DNA from 2 places in the Paenibacillus physcomitrellae genome. Region 2 is predicted to be linked to the other one. Evidence: riboswitches for the same ligand, from Rfam matches in the RefSeq annotation. Region 2 holds a riboswitch; the other holds the start of a gene.
The links. Region 2 has a riboswitch for FMN ahead of ribD (bifunctional diaminohydroxyphosphoribosylaminopyrimidine deaminase/5-amino-6-(5-phosphoribosylamino)uracil reductase RibD). Riboswitches for the same ligand answer to the same signal wherever they lie in the genome.
Positions count from the first base shown of each region.

Region 1: it holds a riboswitch for FMN, as region 2 does, so the genes downstream of both, CBE73_RS00070 (DMT family transporter) here and ribD (bifunctional diaminohydroxyphosphoribosylaminopyrimidine deaminase/5-amino-6-(5-phosphoribosylamino)uracil reductase RibD) in region 2, are expected to answer to the same signal.

Region 1 is NZ_CP022584.1:8,543-19,386, forward strand. It holds gene CBE73_RS00055 (ABC transporter substrate-binding protein) at 1-1,653, shown strand, start outside; gene CBE73_RS00060 (ABC transporter permease) at 1,827-2,816, shown strand; gene CBE73_RS00065 (carbohydrate ABC transporter permease) at 2,835-3,767, shown strand; gene CBE73_RS00070 (DMT family transporter) at 3,830-4,786, opposite strand; FMN riboswitch at 4,902-5,052, opposite strand; gene CBE73_RS00075 (ArsR/SmtB family transcription factor) at 5,153-5,464, opposite strand; gene CBE73_RS00080 (methyl-accepting chemotaxis protein) at 5,635-6,885, opposite strand; gene CBE73_RS00085 (MarR family winged helix-turn-helix transcriptional regulator) at 7,119-7,562, shown strand; gene CBE73_RS00090 (DHA2 family efflux MFS transporter permease subunit) at 7,569-9,089, shown strand; gene CBE73_RS00095 (extracellular solute-binding protein) at 9,222-10,136, opposite strand; gene CBE73_RS00100 (SGNH/GDSL hydrolase family protein) at 10,321-10,844, shown strand, end outside.
Region 2 is NZ_CP022584.1:1,192,153-1,202,996, forward strand. It holds gene CBE73_RS05465 (D-alanyl-D-alanine carboxypeptidase family protein) at 1-434, opposite strand, end outside; gene ytfJ (GerW family sporulation protein) at 596-1,045, opposite strand; gene CBE73_RS05475 (DUF2953 domain-containing protein) at 1,018-1,710, opposite strand; gene scpB (SMC-Scp complex subunit ScpB) at 1,861-2,460, opposite strand; gene CBE73_RS05485 (segregation and condensation protein A) at 2,429-3,223, opposite strand; gene ribH (6,7-dimethyl-8-ribityllumazine synthase) at 3,295-3,762, opposite strand; gene CBE73_RS05495 (bifunctional 3,4-dihydroxy-2-butanone-4-phosphate synthase/GTP cyclohydrolase II) at 3,826-5,088, opposite strand; gene ribE (riboflavin synthase) at 5,107-5,775, opposite strand; gene ribD (bifunctional diaminohydroxyphosphoribosylaminopyrimidine deaminase/5-amino-6-(5-phosphoribosylamino)uracil reductase RibD) at 5,779-6,921, opposite strand; FMN riboswitch at 7,216-7,394, opposite strand; gene CBE73_RS05510 (peptidylprolyl isomerase) at 7,590-8,021, opposite strand; gene lysA (diaminopimelate decarboxylase) at 8,155-9,486, opposite strand; gene CBE73_RS05520 (spore germination protein) at 9,601-10,844, opposite strand, start outside.

The DNA of each region.
Region 1 (10,844 bases), 1.2 Mb from region 2:
GGAGGAGGAAACAGCGGGAAGAACAACGCCTCCTCGGCAGAGCCTTCCGGAAATGCCAGTGCCTCTAACTCGGCAAGCAACACGGCTCAGGAGGATAAGACGCCGGTAACCTTTACTTATTTTAATGCCAACTCCCAGGTACCTGACATTGACTCCAACAAGACTGAAATTGGCAAGAAGCTGGAGGAGCAAACAGGTGTCAACTTTAAGCTGCAGTTCCCGGTAGGGGATGTGAACACCAAAATTGGCACGATGATTGCGAGCGGCGATTATCCGGACGTACTCGCTCCGGATACGGCGATTGACAAGATTTTGGAAGCCAAGGCTTTTATCCCGTTAAACGACCTGATCGAGCAATACGGTCCCAACATTAAAAGGGTATATGGCCCTTATTTCAACCAGATGAAGCAGGCGGACGGCAACATTTATTTCCTTCCGTTTTCCGCAGTCGTAGGCGATTACCTGCCTGCACCGACAATTGGTCAGGGAGCATTTTTTATTCAGCGCCGTGTCCTGAAAGAGTTCGGTTATCCTAAAATCAAAACACTGGATGAATATTTTGATTTAATCAAGAAATACAATGACGCACATAAAAGTGAAGGCCTCACAGGCTTTACCTCGCTTACTTACGACTGGCGGACGATGGGGATTTTTAATGCACCTATGCATCTTGCCGGCTACCCGAACGACGGGGACGTGACCGTGGATATGGCGACACATAAATCGAATGTCTATGCGGACGACGATTCCACCAAGAATTGGCTCAAGAAACTGAACGAAATCAACAACGAAGGTCTTTACGACAAGTCTTCTTTCGTCAATAACTATGACCAGTATCTGGCCAAAGTTTCATCCGGCAAAGTGCTCGGCTTCTTCGATTACGAATGGGAAGTGGACCAGGCGATTCAAAACATCCGCAAAACCGGCAATGACGACCTGGATTACATGCCTCTGCCGATCGTATTCGATCAAAATACAAAAGATCAGTATCTCGATCCTAACTCCTTTGTTGATAATCGTGGTGTAGGTATCACGACGAGCGCCAAAGATCCGGTTCGAATTATCAAGTTTTTCGATAACATGCTGAAGGAAGAGAATCAAATTATGATTCAGTGGGGCTTCAAAGGTGAAACCTACGAAGTGAACGATCAAGGCCGATTCTATCTGACTCCAGAGCAAATCGAAGCGCGCAAGGATAATGCGACTAATCAGAAGGTAGGTTTTACTTACTTTAACTACAGCTGGCCGATGTATGGTACAGCTTCTACACTTAGTGACGGCAATGCTTACGCGGTTAATAGCCAGCCAGAAGTTGCTCAGGCTTCTTTTACGGAAGGCGATCGGAATATTCTTGAAAAATACGGCGTTAGAACGTTCTCTGAGCTGTTTGCAGCTCCAGACGATCGACCTTGGTACCCTGCCTGGAGTATTTCTATCGAACAGGGTTCTCCTGCGGAAATATTTCAGCAGAAGTCCAAAGACGTTAAACTCAAATATTTCCCGAAACTTGTGCTTGCCAAACCGGATCAGTTTGATGCGATCTGGGATGAATATCTTAAGGAATTCGGCAAATTGGACGTAAAAGGTTTTGAGAGCACCATGGATGAACTGATCGCGGCCAAAATCGCCAAAGTAACGGGCGGTGCAAATTAATCCTTTAGCTCGTTTCACTTCTCATGCGGCGGCAGCAAACGAAAGAAAGGGCTTGGCTTCGGCCGGGCCCTGCCTTTCGAACTGCTAGGAGGCTTCTTGAACAGGCCCCCAGGCCAGCCGGTTTGATGAGGATGAGGCTGCAGATTAGCATGCGATCGAGGAGGAGAGAAGCCATGGATAATCAAACTGCCGCTCCAGCGGCCGGTACTCCGGCAGTGCCGAAACCTAACAACCCTAAACCTAAGGGAGCCAAACGATTCTTTAAGCTGCTCCTCAAGCAGAAGGCGCTGATTTTCATGTCCGTGCCTTTTGTCATCTGGATTTTTGTGTTCAAATATCTTCCATTATGGGGCTGGACCATCGCTTTCCAGCATTACCGGCCCAATCTCAGCATGTTTCAGCAGGAATGGGTAGGCTTGTCGCAGTTCAAATTTCTGTTCTCCGACGATGCCTTCATTCGGGTCATGCGCAATACGGTGGCTATGGCTGTCATCAAGCTGGTTCTTGGATTCGTTACCGCTATAACGCTTGCCATACTGCTTAATGAGCTGCGTATTATTTTCTTCAAACGGTTTGTCCAGACGATCAGTTACCTGCCGCATTTTATTTCCTGGGTCGTGGCGGCGAACCTGATTTCGACCGCGTTGTCTATAGACGGCGACGGAATTATCAACAAAGTGCTGGTGGGGCTGCATATTATCCATGAGCCTATAATGTGGCTTGGAATTGGCCCTTATTTCTGGGGAATTCTCGGAATTTCCGAGGTTTGGAAGGATGTCGGCTGGAATACGATCGTATACCTGGCTGCCATGACAATGATTGATCCATCGCAGTACGAAGCTGCAGAGATTGACGGAGCGAACCGATTCCAGCGAATTCTGCGGGTTACGCTTCCCGGTCTGAAGCCGGTCATTATCATTTTGCTGATCATGAACCTGGGCAACATTCTGGAAACGGGATTTGAACCACAGTATTTGATGGGCAACGGCATGAATGCGGAATACTCCGAGAACCTGGAGATCTTTGTACTGAAATACGGGATCTCAATGGGCAACTTCTCGCTCGCCACGGCAGCCGGCATGTTCAAGACGGTGGTCAGCTTTATTCTTCTGTTCTCTGCCAATGCAATGGCCAAACGAATGGGCGAGGAAAGATTGTTCTAGGAAGGGAGGAGTACGCCGATGGCTCAGACAACGTCTGTTAAAAAAGTGTATAAACGGTTTCGCTCACCAAGCGACCTTATTTTTGATACATTGAATGTCTTATTTTTGGTCGGGTTGGCAGTTATTACGCTGTACCCGTTCATCAACACGCTCGCCGTATCACTGAATGATGCGAGTGATTCCATTCGCGGCGGCATCTTCTTGTGGCCGCGCCAGTTCAGCCTGGAAAGCTATCAATACGTATTTAAAGAAGCCACGATTTTTCATGCTACATTGATTTCGATTCTGCGCACCGTGCTCGGTACGGTAATCACTGTATTTGCTTCGGCTATGGTCGCTTATACGATCAGCCGTCCGGAATTTGTCCTGCGCAAGTTCGTGACGATTATGTTCGTACTAACGATGTATCTCAACGGCGGGCTGATCCCCAACTATTTGCTGGTCCGGGATTTACATCTGATCGGCAGCTTCTGGGTCTATATCGTACCTGGTATTATTGGCGTATTTAATATGATCGTCATCCGGTCGTTTATCGAAGGGCTGCCGGAAGGGATTATCGAATCGGCCCGAATAGATGGGGCGGGGGATTTCCGTACCTTTATGCAGATCGTGCTGCCGCTGTCGCTGCCCGCGTTGGCAACCGTGGCTTTGTTCACAGGGGTTTACCAATGGAATTCCTGGTTTGATGTGTTCCTGTACAACTCTCAGGTGCCGAACCTGAGCACTTTGCAGTATGAGCTGATGCGGATGCTGGCGAACTCGAATTCCAACTCCTCGATGACCTCGTCTTCCGCTTTTGCCAACAGCAGCAATAGCAATGCCAACTTTGTGACGCCGACCTCGATCCGGGCAACGATGACGATCGTGGCCAGCGTGCCGATGATCATCGTTTACCCGTTCCTGCAGAAGTATTTTGTCAAAGGCATGACGCTTGGCGGGGTGAAAGGGTAATCGCAGTAAACACAAAAATAGCCGGCTGCCGAAGTTTCATCGGCGGCCGGCTATTTATACTTTTAAGCTTGTTGTTCTTTCAAGCTTTGCTGACGGGAGATGGCGAACAAGACCAGCCAAATCAGTAGGAAGCCCGTTAACTGGACGAGCGTAATCCGCTGATTGTAAACGATCCAGTTAATGATGACGCTGACCATCGGAAAGCTGAGCTCCGCCAAAGTAGCGATAGAAGCTTTGGTGTTCTGCAGTCCTTTATAATACAGCAGCAAGCTGAGCAGACCAGGCAGTACCGCCTGCAGAACAATATTAATGACAATACCGGCTACTGCTCCTTTGTCAGAAGGAATGTTCCAGGCGTCACCTTGGTTTAAGGTGATGATAAACAGCAGCGGCAAAGCCAGGATAAACCGGAGGGAAGTGACGGTTTCATATTCCATTTTCCCTACCATTAATCGGCCCATTACGGTTGAGCCTCCCCATAAAGCAGCGGCGCCCAAGGACAGCAGGCTTCCGACTTCAACAAATTCACTGACATGGCTGAAAGGAACATGAAGTCCAAAGGTAAGCAAATAAGTCCCGAACAAAGCCAGCAGAAACAGAGGTCCAAATCTCTTTGGAAGTGTCTCTTTCAAGAGAACTCTGGCAAGAATAATGGCAAACAGCGGCTGCAGTTTCTGAAGGAGCAGAACCGAGTTAAAGTTAACGGCTGTCGCCAAAGCCTGCGTGAACAAAATCGTAGCCAGCGCAGAGCCACCCCAAGAGATAAACAGCAGAGCCCCGATATGACGTACTTTCAGGCCTTTCATTTCAGAGCGGTGCGCCCATAGAACCGGAGCTGCGAACAGGAACAGAATGAGATGCTCCAGCAGAACGATCTGTGAGGAAGTCAGATACTTTGACAGCAGAATCCGGAAAATCGGATCGACGCCCCAGAGGGCGGCTCCCAGAACGACCAGCCAAAAGCCCGTTCTGACACCGCGTCCACTGCGGATTGGTAATGCTTGATCAATACTAGACATAATAGCCTCCTGCGGATCTTAAAAAAGGAAAACCCCCGGTCGCCGACAGGCAAACGGGGGTGATCAAATAAGCATGTATGAGCACGGAAAACAAACCATGCCAAACATGATTATAGATGATCTTCTTCCATCCGGACTTTACCGTCGGCCTTGGAATTGCACCAAGTCAGTCGCTGCCGCCAGTTTGGCAGCAGCGAGTCGCGGGCTGAGCTCTGCAAGAGAGCATCACCGCCGGTTAGGAATTTCACCTTACCCCGAAGATCCTTAATAAATTTTTGTTGTATAATAAATTGATTTAAATATACACGAAATAAAAAACGGAATATGTCAACTATATCATTGACAGGTTTAAATGCAAGCTATTTCTTAAAGTTCCCGGCCAATCCAGTCTGAAAGCTGCTGAACAGCCGTTTCGTTTCGGCGGTAGTAGGTCCATTGACCACAACGTTTGGCTTCAAGCAAACCTGCGCGCTGCAGCATAGACAAGTATTGTGAAGTTGTCGACTGCGAAAGACCAGCTTTATCCTGAATAGATCCTACGCAAATGCCACCTTTGAAATCCAAGGCTTGTAAATGGGCGGATTGGGCGGGAAAATGCTGCTCAGGATGCTTCAGCCACTGCAGCATCTGCAGCCGTGTCTCATTAGAGAGAGCTTTAAAGATTAATGTATAGTCCATAAATCCATTATATCGGTCTTTATCGATATGTCAATTCGGGTAGGCACGGAACTTTGAGGCAGTATTGTAAGCCGATTAATAAGCAGAGAAATTAATGAGAAGTAAGAAAAGAAACCCGGCATGCGCCGGGTTTCTTTTCTGCCTGATTCGAGACGATGCAGGCGCGGTATTTAAATCTTGAAGACCTGAATGGTTTTCTGCAGCTGGAACACGGCTTGGGTCATCGCTTCCGTTTCACGGGCTACATTTTCAATAGAAGATATTTGTTCATTCATGGCTGCGGACACCTGCTCGGTACCTGCGGCGGATTCCTCGGTTATGGCAGAAATATTCTGAATGGACGAGGAGATTTTATGGGATGCTTCCAGCATCGATTCGCTTTCCTCACTAAAGACGGCGATTTGTTGAGAAATATAAGCAACACTGTCGACAATCTGGGCAAAAATTTGTTCGGCTTCGTGGATCATTTCATTTTGCATCCGCACGATTTCTTCATTGGTATGTATATTAACGGTTGCCTGTTTGACATCTTGCTCGATGCTCTTCACCAGCTCAAATACTTTCTGGGTCGACGTAGTGGATTCTTCGGCCAGCTTTCGAACCTCTTGGGCGACAACAGCAAATCCTCGGCCGTGTTCGCCGGCCCGGGCGGCTTCAATGGAAGCGTTAAGCGACAGCAGGTTGGTTTGTTCGGCAAGCTCGGAAATGGTTTTGGTAATCAAAGTAATGCCTTTGGCATTTTTCGATAATTTTTCGATCGACTGCGCAACATGACTCGTAGCCTCCACATTTCGTTTCATGCCTTCCGCCTGCTTTTCGACGGACTGGCGCCCGGCTTCAACAAGCTGGAGGGTATGAGAGGAACGCTGGTTCATCTCCCGGGTAGAGGTGGTATAGTTGCCAACTTTAGCTTCGATAGACTGAATGGATTCCATCATATCGCCGACATCTTCGGAGATTTGGCTGGCACCAACTGCCAGTTCACTGGAGGACTTCGCGACCTGGTTCATTACCGTCTTCAGTTCCTGATGTTTATCGGACAATCCATTGCTGGTATCCATGACCTGACGTGAAATGGCTGTAACATCGCCGAGCAGCTTCTTGAGCTTGTCCGTCATGCTGTTAAAGGTTCTGCTGACATCACCCATTGTGCCAGATTCCGGGACAGTTGCAGTAAAATCGCCTTTAGCAATACGTGCTGTAACATTGGCGATATTGTCAAACGTCGAGGAAAGCGTTTTCTCAAATAACCGTGATAATGGATAGGTTAGTGCGGACAGCACGACAACCAGGATAATGCCAAGCAGCCAGTGCCCCGTAAAAATCAGCGCAAGTAGAAAAGGAACAGAGAAAAGAACAGCGACAGCAAAGAAACCGGTTACAATTTTCTGTGACATGGATAGCTTCTGGAACCAGGACATAGAACGAAGAACCCCCTTATAAAGATAGATATATTTTCCTATATTATACACTCGCGTGTTCCTTTGGTCTATGCTATTTAAACGCTGATAAAGAATGAAAGAGATGGTAAAGAGACTGAAACAGAGCTTGTTTTTCTGAAAAATGCATTGACTTTTGAATTAAAAAGAGTTTTAATATTTCGTGTGCGAAATGTTAAAGAAGCTAAATATTCGGGAAGGAAAGGAATATGTGTTTGGAACAAGGTAGCCAACTTCACGAGCTGGTTCAAGGATTTCGTGAATTAAAGAGAACCTTTCACCAGGTCGTATCTAAACAAGCCGAGAAGATGGGCATCACGGGCATCCAGTTTTACGTGTTGGCCGCACTTCGAGAGCAGCCCGAAATGAGCATGTCCGATTTAGCCGAGCGGGTCCATTTGGGGAACAGCACGCTAAGCGGCGTCATTGACCGTATGGAGAAAGCTGGTTATGTGGAACGTAAGCGTTCCGAGCTGGACCGCAGGACGGTCACTTTGCATTTGACGGATAAAGGAAGGGAGATTGAGAGACAAACCAACCTTTTGTATCAGAAGGCAATGGGCAGGATCAGCGAGATTCCACAGGAAGAGATTACCCAATTAATAAGAACGTTTCGTTCTATTATAAATTTATTTGAAACAGAGAAAGAAGGAGAATAGAACACAATGAACGCAACACAACCTAGTGGAGCTTCGGTTCCGGTACTGAAGAAGGGGCCCATTGTTGCTGCGATTCTGATTGCAGCTTTTGTGGCATTATTGAACCAAACCTTGATGAACGTAGCTTTACCTCAAATGATGGGCGATCTTGGAGTGGGTGCAACTACCATCCAATGGCTTACTACCGGCTTTATGCTGGTAAACGGTGTTCTCGTTCCTTTGAGTGCTTATTTGGTACAGAGATTTACAACAAGACAACTGTTCTTAACGGCAACCATATTATTCTCAATAGGTACACTGATATGTGCCTTAGGCAGTGACTTCTCGATGGTCATGATCGGCCGTGTTGTTCAGGCTCTTGGCGCCGGTATTCTGCTGCCGCTGATGAACGTGATTTTCTTGACGATTTTCCCGATTGAGAAACGCGGTCAAGCGATGGGAATGATGGGCGTAGCGATGATCTTTGCGCCTGCTATTGGACCTACTTTGTCCGGTTGGATTATTGAACATCATTCCTGGCACGTCCTTTTCTGGATTATCCTTCCACTCGGAGTGATCTCGATCATTTTGGGTCTGTTATTCATGAAAAATGTTTTGCCAAACTCCAAAGCTAAACTGGAATATTTGTCCGTTATTCTTTCTACGTTGGGCTTTGGCGGCATTTTGTACGGCTTTAGTGAAGCCGGCAGCAATGGCTGGGATTCCGCTGAAGTTATTGTAAGCATCGTCGTAGGTGCTGTATCTTTGATCCTGTTTGTATGGCGCCAGTTTGTGGCTGAGAAGCCGCTGCTGGAAGTGCGTGTCTTCAAATACAACATGTATTCCTTGACTACAGTGATTAACGTTATCGTAACGATGGCGATGTATGCAGGCATGATTCTCCTGCCGATTTACCTGCAGACGATCCGCGGTTTCTCACCGCTGGAATCCGGTTTGCTGCTCCTGCCAGGCTCGATTTTGATGGGGATTATGTCCCCGATCACCGGTATTATTTTCGATAAAATTGGTGCGAGATGGCTGGTTGTTATCGGTCTGATCATTACCGCGATTACAACTTATGAATTCAGTGATTTGACGGCTAACACGACTTATGGACATCTGATCTTTGTTTATACCGCCCGTATGTTCGGTATGTCCATGATCATGATGCCAGTACAAACGGCGGGTCTGAATCAGTTGCCAGCCAAGATGAATGCGCACGGTGCGGCTATGTCCAACACGCTGCGAACCATTGCGGGTGCGCTGGGTACAGCCTTCCTGGTAACGATTATGAATAGCAGAGCCACAGATCGCGGAACTGAGTTGATCAAAGCCAGCGGCTTGAACCCTCAGGATGCAGCTAATGCTGATGCTATTAACAAGCTGACTCAAGATGCAACGATCTACGGTATCGACCAGGCATTTATTGTAGCTACCTGGATTACGGTCGCTGCTCTGGTGCTTGCATTCTTCATTAAGAGAGTTAATGTTAACAAGGAATCGACGCCGCTTGAAACAAAAACGGTAGCAGCGCCTTCCAAAGGCTAAACGGAATAACAGAAAGATTAAATGGATTTAACAAAACAAACAGCCGGCACAGGATTTCTCCTGGCCGGCTGTTTGTTTTTGCTTGTTCATAGAATAAATGCAGGATTCAAAGGATTGTAGGAATTATAAGAATTAGTTGCCTGTCTCTGCTTCCAGATAACGTTTAATAAATTCCAGCGTTTTGTCTGACAGTTCGGTGCCGCCGCGGATACCCGCGATCATGTCGGTTTTGCCCAGCGCCAGGTTGGCGGAGAGAGGACTTCCCGACAGGTCAATGCCGTAAATATGCGAGGAGGTATCTTCTTCGGTCTTCTGCTCCAAAGCGGCTTCGCCGGTGAGCAGCGGCTTTAATTCTTCGTTCGCGTAGTCATCAAGATCTTGCAGGGCTCCGCCTTGAGCGAGCCAGGCGAACGTCGATTTGTCCATGATATAGAGATCCGGTTTCTCGGTCATAACTTCGATTTGTGCTTTCTGCTGCAAGGCCATTCCCATTTGTCCGGTATCCGGATTATCCAAAGGAAGATAACTCACATGGGCGGATACTCTTTTCCAGTCCGGGAAGGGAGCGAGTATGGATTGCTCTAAAGCTTCGTTGGCTTTACTGTCGTCCGGCAACATGAAATTACCGATAAACATGATCGAGAGATCGATCGGAGGAAGACTCGCCAGTCTTTCCTGTTCTTGCCTATGATTGACGTAAGTCGTTATACCGAAGATGATAACGATGACCGCAAGAAGTGACAACCAGATTTTAGTTCGGTGCAGCCGGAGGAAATCATCCGTTTTCTCAGCGGTCCCGGCCCATCTTCCCCACTTGCGGAATCGCTCCTGCCGTTTCTGTTCAATGACCTTGTTATCTTCGAAGGTGATGATGGAGCGGTAAGCCCGGTTAATCGCCTCGAAGTCTTCCTCCGGTTCGCCTCCTTCCTGGGTTCGACTGCGGGAACGGGCCCTTCGCACATACAGATCATATTTCTTGTTCACTTCTTCCCTGGTAGCTCCTTCTTCGAGCCCGAGGGTTTCGTAGGCCTTTCTCAACTCATCCATGTTTCTGCTCTCCTCTGTCTAATAAAAAATGGCGGTAGGATTATTATAATAGCTGTTATTTTTAAATGAAAACCCATTCCTGCGGCTTCAAATAATCGCTTTTAGCTATTTACCATTTAGTCTCCTAGTATTATCATAAACAATTGAGAATGCGTTTACAAATAACTTTGGGAGAGGGTTGGACATGAGCATACTGGAGAACCGCACTAAAGTTCTATTTATTGGAGACAGTGTAACAGATTGCGGCAGAAACTATGGCGATCCGGCCAGCCTTGGTTCAGGATATGCCTTTATTGCTGCGGCAGAATTTGGACGGCTCTATCCGGAGAAACAGGTTACATTTGTCAACAAAGGCATCAGCGGCAACCGTGTCATAGATTTGGAAGGACGTTGGGAAAAGGACTGCCTTCAGCTTAAGCCGGATTATGTGTCCATCCTGATTGGAATCAATGATACTTGGCGGCGTTACGATCAGAATGATCCGACTTCCTTGGAAAGTTATAAGGAGGGATATCGCCGTCTGATCGAAAAGACGCTGGAACAGGGTGTGAAGAAGCTCATTATCATGGAGCCGTTTGTTGTTCCTGTAATTGAAGAGCAGCAGGGCTGGTATGAGGATCTTAATCCAAAAATTCAGGCTGCACGTACGCTGGCGAAGGAATTCGGAGCTCTGTATGTACCGCTTGACGGGCTGTTTAATGCGGCAAG
Region 2 (10,844 bases):
TGCACGAAACCTTCCTCAGACCCGCCGACATGCTCGGCAATGGCTGTGGCTGCATCATTACCAGAACGAAGCATCAGGCCGTAAAGCATATTTTCCAAAGTCATCTCTTCGCCCAGCTTCAAATAAATGGAGGAGCCTTCTTTGCCGAAGGCTTTGGCACTCACCTTGACCTTCTTGTCCAGTCCTCCGTTTTCAATAGCCACTATCGCGGTCATAATTTTGGTCAAGCTCGCAATCGGCAAAATCTCGTCCCCTTGTTTGCTGTACAGCAGCCTGCCGGATTCCACATCAATCAGTGCGGCTGCCTGGGCGTGCGTGCCCACCTCCGGAGGTCCTTTCGTCTCTTCTTGCGCTCTGACTCCTACTGGCTGTAGCAGCAGACAGGTCAATAGCATTAAACCTAACCAGGAAATCTTTCGCTTCAATCGTTTCATAACCTACTCCTTAGCTGATTGGTCTGGTGATGAAGATTCTGATAGTTAATATATGCATAAAGGGCCTGGATAGACCCCGTTTGTCCATCTTTGCCCAGTCCGAAGATAAAAAAACCCTTCCACGATTCGGAAGGGAAATTCATGGCTGTCGGATAGTTCATTTATACGCGCGACTGAAACGTTGGTGTTTCGGAGACAACCATCGTCGAATTGCCGCTTTGATTGAACATATTCTGCAGCTGAGAAATGACGTTTGGGACGGTATCGATAATTTTCTCCATCACGTGGGTTTGATTATCGAGCGGCACCACATTTACGCCTTGAGGCCCTACAACGAGAAAGGCAATCGGGTTAATCGAAACGCCCCCGCCGCTGCCGCCGCCAAATGGACGACTAACTTCGTTGTTCTCGCTATGATGTTCGTGATGCTCACCGGAAATCCGGAAATCACTCCCACCTGCAGCAAACCCGAACCCGACGCGGCTGATCGGCAAAATTACGCTGCCGTCCTTGGTTTCCACCGGAGCTCCAACGATTGTGTTCACATCGACCATAGCCTTGATGTTCTCCATAGCGGTTCTCATCAAGCCTTGAATAGGATGTTCAGCCATTGTTTAGTTCCTCCTTTCACTTTGAGCACGCGAGTTATAAGAGTCAGTCCAGCATACATAGCATATCCTAGACCTATTTTCGCTATGCAATCCATTTGTGTTGTAAAGTGAGGAGTCGTGCCAAACCCCGGCGACACCTCGAGTTCGGGCGGCTTCTTCATGTTCACGCGGAAGGACAGTCCGCCAACGATGCAGTTCTTCAGACTCCAGAGCAAACCGCTCACTACCGCCGTATGATCCGCTTCCTTCAGGGCAAAATCCGTAGTCCATTCCAGCCGGTCGACCTCCAGATGTTTGAGCATGGCATTCGTCCACTGCTTTAAGCCATCGGTGGCATGCAGAATCTGAATATAAATTTCGTCCCAATGCTGAAGCACCTCCTTACCGATATGCTGGGCAGTTTCCTTATGATCCGACCTTATGGGTAACTTGCTGTCCGTAGCCGTATCCACCTTAAACCCTTGCTTGAAGTTGTCAAAAATAATGCGGGGCACCTCATAATGAAGGTTCACCAAACCAAACAGGGCCTTCATTTCCGCGGTTATCCGCTCGTCTTTATTCTGCTTTCTGGCATGAATTGTAATGGTGATTCTGGACAACAAAACAAACAGAAGCAGCAGGACCACTGCCAGCACCAGCAGCCCCGTCCAAATCCATATCCACATCCTTCAACCCTCCGTCCCAAGTGAAAAATCCATTTTCTAGTATGCCTGACCGGCTTACATATCATTCCTTTCTTCTCTCCAGCTCCATATTCCATGCAACAAAAAAAACGGGTGAACCGGGAATATCATTCCCGGGCACCCGTTTACTGGTTAATCCACATCGTCAATAGTCAGCTGCTCGCTGCGGATACGGTCAAATAAATCATGAGTTTCGTCCTCCAGCGGATCAGCCTCTGCAAACTGTTCGGGATCCGGCAGATCCTTCAGGCTCGCCAGCCCAAAATAGTCAAGGAACGCTTTGGTTGTCCCGTACAAAATCGGGCGCCCGATCGCCTCCGCTCTGCCAACCTCCTGAATCAGATCTTTGTTGACCAGCGTGTGAATTGCTCTTTCCGCTTTAACGCCGCGGATATCTTCAATTTCAATCCGGGTAATCGGCTGGCGGTAAGCAATGATCGACAACGTCTCCAGTGCCGCTTGAGATAAGGAAGACCTTGAAGGCGAATACGCTAATTTCTCGAAATAAGGAGCGTGCTCCTTGAGCGTAGCCATCTGAAAATGTCCGGCAATCTCCAACAGCTGCAGTCCCCGCCCTTCGTTGGACATATCTTTCTTCAATTCGTCCAGCACTTCTTTAATCATTTCGGGGCGCTGATCCAGCACCTCGCATAGTTGTTTCACGGTCAGCCCTTCCTCACCGGCCAGGAAGAGCATCCCTTCAATAATCGATTTCAACTTCAGAAAATCCATTACCGGCTTGTTCCCCTTTCCACTCCATCACAATGTCATCAAACAAATGATTTTGGTAGCACAAAATAAGCTTCATCTTCATTAATTCCAGGATCGCCAGAAATGTAACAACCACCTCGTGGCGGGACAAATCTTCATCCAGCAGCTTGGAAAATAACACCCGTCCACCGCGCCCTGCCAGCTCGAGCACACTCACTACTTCCTTGATCCGGTCCTTCACGGAAATTTCGTCCCGCTGGATCCGGGCCACCGTATTCCGTTTGACCGCCTTGCGGAGCGCTTTATGAAACACGCTGATCAGGTCGGATACATGCAGCCCTTCTACCGGATTTTCGGCCGTTTCAGGCATAAAAGGCGTCAAATCCTCAGGCTCTTTGGAGAAGATAAGACTGCGCTCCCACTCCTTGTCGTGCAGAAGCTCCGCGATGCCCTTAAATTTGCGGTACTCGATCAACTTGCGGATCAGCTCTTCTTCCGGATTCTCATCCTCTTGATCATACAAATCATATTCGTCCTCCCATTCGATCACAGGAGGTTTGGGGAGAAGCTTCTTGCTTTTTATCGACAGCAGGGTAGCCGCCATTACCAGAAATTCGCTTGTAATTTCCAGCTCCAGCTCCTGCATGGAATGCAAGTAATCCATATATTGGTCCGTAATTTCGCTAATGGAGATCTCTTCAATAGCAATCTCCGCTTTGTCAATCAAGTGAAGCAGCAGATCCAGGGGACCCTCAAAGGTCTCCAGCTTGTAAAGTACCGTCACTCTATGATCCACCACCCGTACAAAAGAAAATGTAGCGCCCTTCCGAAGAAAAGCACTACATTAAATAAGCACTATTTTAGCTGATTCGTCAAGTTTGCCATTTCAATTGCCGCAATTGCAGCATCCCATCCCTTGTTGCCGGCTTTAGTTCCCGCCCGTTCAACGGCCTGTTCGATGTTCTCTGTCGTAAGCACGCCGAAAATCACCGGAAGCCCTGTTTTAAGGCTGATCGCCGCTACGCCTTTAGCCACCTCATTGCAGACGTAGTCGTAATGACTCGTAGAACCTCTGATCACCGTGCCCAGCGTGATAACCGCATCGTATTTGCCGCTTTCCGCAAGCTTCTGAGCTGCTAACGGAATTTCAAACGCCCCCGGTACCCAAGCTACATCAACCTCTTCGTCGGTTACCCCATGCCGCTTCAAGGCATCCAGCGCGCCTCCCAGCAGCTTGCTTGTAATAAACTCGTTGAAACGCCCGACCACGATTCCGTATTTCAGACCGGATGAAACCAGATTTCCTTCAAAAATTTGTCCCATTAAATAAACCTCCATATATTGTTATTTATATATTTTTTTACAGCTTTGTTGTACTAGCTTTAATCAGGTAGTCTGCGAATGATCCTCATTCTGCTCGATGTCATCCAATTCCTTCCCCTCATCGAACACCAGCATATGGCCAAGCTTGGCCTGCTTCGTGTGCAGATAAGCGGTGTTGTCCTCATTCTCCTTAATTTGGATAGGAACACGTTCCACTACCTGCAAACCGTATCCTTCAAGTCCTTTAATCTTGCGGGGATTGTTCGTCATTAGCCGGATTTGTCTGACTCCGAGATCTTTAAGGATCTGCGCCCCGATACCATACTCTCGCAAATCGGCCTGAAAACCAAGCTTGAGGTTGGCTTCTACCGTATCGAGACCTTGTTCCTGTAGCTTGTAGGCTTTCAGCTTGTTAATCAAACCGATGCCCCGCCCTTCCTGACGCATGTAGAGCAGTATTCCTCTGCCTTCTGCTTCGATTTGCTGGAGGGCAGCTGCGAATTGAGGACCGCAGTCACAGCGGTGAGAGTGGAACACATCCCCGGTCAAGCATTCGGAATGAACACGTACAAGTACAGGTTCGTCCGGGTTAATTTCCCCTTTAACTAATGCCAAATGCTCCTTGTTGTCCACGGAGTTTGTATAAGCCACGGCCCGGAACTCGCCGAAATCTGTCGGCATCCGGACCTCGACTTCCCGGTTGACCAGCTTCTCTCGCTCATTTCGATAACGGATAAGATCCCGCACGCTGATCAATTTCAATTGATGCTGGCCGGCAAATTGTTTAAGTTCGGGAAGCCGGGCCATTTCTCCATTTTCCTTGATCACTTCGCATATGACGCCAGCCGGATAAGAGCCGCAAAGTATCGCCAGATCAACCGCAGCTTCTGTATGGCCGGCTCGCCGCAATACGCCGCCTTTTTTGGCAATCAGCGGAAACATATGTCCGGGTTTGCGAAAATCCTCCGCTTTGGCTTCCGGGTTCATCAAGCCTTTAACGGTCTGGGAACGCTCGAAAGCGGAAATACCCGTTGTTGTATCCTTGTAATCGACCGAGACTGTGAAGTTGGTACCGTGGTAATCAGTGTTATGTGCAACCATAGGCGTGAGTTCCAGCTCTTCCGCTCTTTCCTGCGTAATAGGCACACAAACCAGTCCTCTTGCCTGGGTAATCATGAAATTGATGACATCAGGCGTGGCCATCTCGGCAAGCGCAACCAGATCGCCTTCATTTTCGCGGTCTTCATCGTCTACCACGATAATTGGTTTGCCTTTCTTTAACTCTTCAAGCGCTTCTTCTATGGAATCGAGCTCAATGGGTTCCAATTTTACCAACTCCCCTTCTTAAACAAATCCGTTATCGGCAAGAAAATTTAAATCCAGCCCTTTCGATCCTGCCACAGCCGACTGATCGGCCGGGCTTTTATAAAACAGCAAACGTTCCACATATTTGCCCAAAATATCACATTCCAGATTAACGCTGTCCCCCGGTTTCCTGGTGCCGAGCGCCGTCTGTGCCAGCGTATGAGGGATGATCGAAACGCTGAAACGATCCTCGTTCAATGCAGCTATGGTCAAGCTTGTGCCATCCACCGTAATCGAACCTTGGGCTACCATATACCTTAACAAATCACTGTGGACCGGTCTGATCGTATAAACAACTGCATTATAGTCACGCTGGACATCCACAATAATCCCTGTTCCATCCACATGACCCTGCACGATATGCCCGCCAAAGCGGCCTCCTGCGGACATCGCTCTTTCCAGATTCAGCTTCTGCCCGGCAGTCAGCTTGGAAAGGTTAGTATGTTTGTACGTTTGGGGCATAACATCAACGTTAAAGGAGGAGGCCGTCATGCTGGTCACTGTCAGACAAACGCCGTTAACCGCGATGCTGTCTCCGAGCCCCATGTCCTCCATGATCGTATGAGCTTCAATGCCCAGCACCATCGCTTCGCCGCTGCGGCTTACGGATTTCAGACGCCCCACTTCCTCTACCAATCCAGTAAACAAGGTTTATCCCTCCCAGCTTGGTGTTCCTGTAATCAAAAGATCATTCCCGGCCGGTGTGACTTGCAAATTCGATAATGTGATTGCATCATTCATCATGTCCGGACCGATAAAGCCGAAACTGTCCTTGCCTCCGCTGCCGATCAGCTTAGGAGCGAGGAACAGCTGAACTTCGTCTATCATTTTCTCCGCAAGGAACGATCCGCTTATCGCCCCCCCGCCCTCCACCAGTATGGACGGGATTCCAGACACCGCTAGCTGTTTTAGACCGGCTTGCAGATCCACCCGCTCCCCTTCTCCGCAGGGAATGATCCGGATTCCTTTGGCTTCAAGGAGCTGCTGCTTTGCCGGATTCCCGTGATCCACGGTCGTTAAAATAATCGTGTCCTGATCTCCTTCTTCTCCTGCCTGAAGCACTTTCGCTTCCTCGGGGATCCGAAGTTTGGAATCAACGATAATCCGGATCGGAGAAAGCCCCGGTACAGGCAGCCGGGTGGTTAAAGAGGGATTATCAGCGATAACCGTGTTCACTCCGACCAGAATAGCCGCATGCTGATGACGCATCGTATGAACAATTTGACGTGCGGCATCCCCTGTAACCCATTTACTGTCGCCTGTACGCGTCGCAATTTTGCCATCCAGCGTGCTGGCTGCTTTGAGGGTGATAAAGGGAAGTCCCGTAGTAATAAACTTGATGAATTTCCTGTTTAACTGCCTGGCTTCTGCTTCCATAACGCCGGTCTCCACCGTGATGCCGGCTTCCCTTAACATGGCGATTCCCCTGCCTGAAACTTGGGGATTCGGGTCCTCGAAGGCCACTACAACGCGGGATACCCCAGCTTCGATCAGCCTCTTGCTGCAGGGCGGGGTCGCCCCATAATGGCTGCACGGCTCAAGCGTCACATAAACGGTGCTTCCAGCTGCCCGTTCTCCCGCCATATGCAGCGCGTGAACTTCCGCATGCCCTTCGCCCCGCTTCAAATGTGCGCCCATGCCGACTACCGCGCCCTCCCGGACGACCACGGAGCCGACAACCGGATTAACGCCTGTCTGTCCCTGTGTATGCCTGGCCATATCAAGCGCAAGCGCCATATAGAACTCATCGCTCATGGGCTGTAAATTTACATCTCCGGAAGCTGTCCACTGCATGTCCTTAATTTCCTCCTTTCCCGTTTTCTTCATCCTTCAGCCCTAAAAACGCAAAAAACCCGGCCAAAGGCCGGGGCAATAGGAGAATATTCGATACCAAATAAACCAACGTCAAGCTGCCGGACAGACAAATAAGGGTTGGCCCCCCCTCAAACGAACTGCTGATTCTGCTGGTAATCAAGAATTATCCTGTCACCAGCATCACGAAACAGAACGAGTGAATTTGCCGTTCAAAGCTCATCATCGATCATCAAAGAAACCTGCACCATGCTAATTATTAGCAGCAAGCTTCCGTATCTCCTTCTCCCATCCAGACTATACTGTCGGTCCCGGAATTTCACCGGCTCAGCCGCAGCCCCGTTTTACGAACAAAACGGATGGCACGCGGGTCACGGACTAAGGCGCTGCGCTGACTGATCGTCAGGCTGGCCATCACCGTCGGTCGGGATTTTCACCCTGCCCCGAAGGATACGTTTATTAAATTGTCAGTTCAAGTTCTGACACTGCAGAGCAGCGCCTAACTTGCTTGCAATGGTAGCACTTATTGGCAGGCAATGCAATACGCAAATTCACAAGCCGCAGTAATAGCTGGCTGCTCCAAGCTTTGGCATAACGCAAAAAAAGCCTGGGCTCATCTATGCCAGACTAAATTTTGCTCATTCTATTCTTTACACTTCGTAAACTTCTACGGACTCCATGCGGTCGCGTCCTTGGAAAGCATCTACTTGCTCCATGCCGCTGACAACTTTACCGAATACGGTATGCTGGCCGTCAAGATGCGGCTGCGCTTCGTAGCAAATATAGAACTGGCTTCCGCCTGTGTTGCGTCCGGCATGAGCCATAGCCAGGGAACCACGTTCGTGTTTGTTTGGATTGATTTCGCAGTTGATGGTATAACCGGGTCCGCCGGTGCCTGTTCCGTTCGGGCAACCGCCTTGAGCTACAAAACCTGGGATAACGCGGTGAAAGACAAGGCCGTTGTAGAAGCCGGAGTTTGCCAATTTTTCAAAGTTTGCTACCGTATTCGGTGCGTCTTTATCGAACAGGTCAAGAATAACTTCTCCACCGTTCGCCAGTTTGATTCTTGCTTGTTTAGCCATGAGAGTTTAAGCTCCTTCCAAATTATGTTTCAATGTACAACATGTCCAGTTTACTATGAAAAGAATAGGAGTGCAAAGGAGCCTTGCAAAAAAGCAAATCAAAAAGACGGGTCGCCCCGTCTCATTGTCCGCCTTATTTCAGTGAATGCTGTTTGAAGATCCGTTCCGGAATCAAATCGTTAGCGATAATATCGTTTAACGATTCCCGTTTTACGACCAGATGACTCTCTCCATCCTTGACGAATACAACAGCCGGACGCGGAATCCGGTTATAATTACTGGCCATGGAGTAGTTATAAGCCCCAGTTGAAGCTACAGCCAGCAAATCGCCGGATTTGGATTCCGGCAGCTTCAGATCCCAAATGAGCATATCCCCGCTTTCGCAGCATTTCCCGGCAATAGAAACCGTTTCAGATGCCGCTTCACTGGCACGATTCGCAAGCATGGCTTCATATTTGGAATCATACAAAGCCGGACGGGGATTATCGGTCATTCCGCCGTCAACCGACACGTATTTGCGGACGCCTGGGATATCTTTACTGGAACCAATTGTGTAAAGCGTAGTCCCCGCATCACCGACAATGCTGCGGCCCGGTTCAATCCACACTTCAGGCAGCTGGTCGTAAACGCCGGAGAAGTGGTGTTTCACTGCATCCGTAATTGCCTTCACATAAACGGAAGCATGCAGCGGTGTATCTTCTTCGGTATAACGGATGCCAAAACCGCCGCCAAGATTGATTACCTTAAAAATAAAATCGAGCTCGCGCTTCACCTTTACTGCAAATTCGGATACACGTTCGGCGGCGACCTTGAAGCCTTCCACTTCAAAGATCTGCGAACCGATATGCGAATGAAGACCTAGCAGGTTCAGCTGAGGAAGTCCGATGGCCGTCTTCACCGCTTCATAAGCCGCTCCGTTCGCTAGATCAAAACCAAATTTGGAATCGGTTTGGCCCGTCGAAATATATTCATGCGTATGTGCTTCTACTCCAGGAGTGATACGCAGCAGCACGTTAACTTTTACTCCTTTATCAGCTGCAAGGGCGTTCAGCAGATGCAGCTCGTCGAAATTGTCAGCCACAAAGCAGCCGATCCTTGCGTCGATCGCCATCTGAATTTCATCAGGCGTTTTGTTATTGCCGTGGAAATGAATACGCTGCGCCGGAAAACCAGCCTTCAAAGCCGTATACAATTCCCCCTCCGAGACGACGTCGAGGCTCATCCCCTCTTCTTCCACCAACCGGCACATAGCCATCGTGCAGAAGGCCTTGCTTGCAAAGGCGACCTGGAAAGCCAAACCCGATTGCCGGAAAGCTTCCGTAAACTCCCGCGCGCGCGCGCGGATCAGCGTTTCGTCCATTATATACAGCGGTGTTCCGTATTGTTCCTTTAGTTCTACAGTATCACAGCCGCCGATCTCCAAATGACCTTTGGCATTGATTGTGCTGGTACCATGTAAATACATTCAGGCAGCCTCCGATTTTCCGATTTGCAATCAGTATATCAGTTAATTGCAATTTGGAAAAATGGATTTTTGCACATTTCATTTATACTTTATGGACAGGCGTCCACCGTCTGTTTAATCCTTGCTGATCCGGCTGCGGTCACGCGGTTTGTTGAAGGACGGGCGTGATTTGGCATACATCACCGGCATACGGAGCACAACGGCGGCCATTGCCTTTGCATTAAATGGTATAAACGGCCAGAGGTAGGAAGAGTTAAGCGAACGGTGCAGCGTTAGCAGGATGATGAAGAGGGTCACCCCTGCAACAAAACCCGGAATTCCAAATATAGCAACCGTCACGAGCAGAAACAGGCGCACCAGACGATTGGCCAGCCCCAGCTCATAACTTGGGGTAGCAAACATCCCGATAGCGGCAACCGCCATATACAGCACCACTTCGTTCACGAACAAACCGGTCTTGACCGCAATATCACCGACCAGGATAGCCGCAATCAAGCCCATGGCAGAGGCCAGCGGCGTCGGCGTATGAACAGCAGCCATGCGCATCAGGTCAACCCCGAATTCAACCAGAAGAAACTGAGCAATAAGCGGGATTTTGGCCTGAGCTTGCGGGCCTATAAACGATAAGGCCGGTGGCTTGATCTCCGGATGCACGACGACCAGCAGCCAAAGCGGCAGTAAAAATAATGAAGCGATGATCCCGAAGAAACGGATCCAGCGTAAATAAGTGCCCATAAACGCTGTCTGCCGGTTCTCCTCTGCATGCTGGCACAAATCAAAAAAGGTCGTAGGCAAAATCATTACGCTCGGCGAAGTATCTACAAATACGACGACCCTGCCTTCCAGCAGATGAGAGGCAACGGTATCCGGTCGTTCTGAATATCTAACCAGCGGATAAGGATTCCAGCCTTTATGGATAATAGCTTCCTCCAGCTGTTTATCTGCGAGAGGAATGCCTTCGATATCAACGCTGCTGATCTTCTTCTTGAGCTCCTCCACCTGCACTTTATCGACGATATCATCAATATAGGCGATTGAAACATCCATCTCTGTACGCCGGCCGACCTTCATAATTTCAAAGGTTAAACCAGGATCCCTGAGCCGGCGCCTGACCAGACTGACATTCGTCAGCAGCGTTTCGGTAAAGCCGTCCCTCGCTCCACGGACCACTCTTTCCAGGGAAGGTTCCTCGGGATTCCTCACCGGATAAGAACGCGTATCCATTAGAATCGCCGTATCCTCGCCTTCCAGGAACAACACGCTCATGCCGGATAAAGCCTGTGTAATACATTCGCTTAATTTGTCGGTCGTTGTAACCTGCATATGAGGAATATATTCTTCAAAAAAAGCTTTGACCG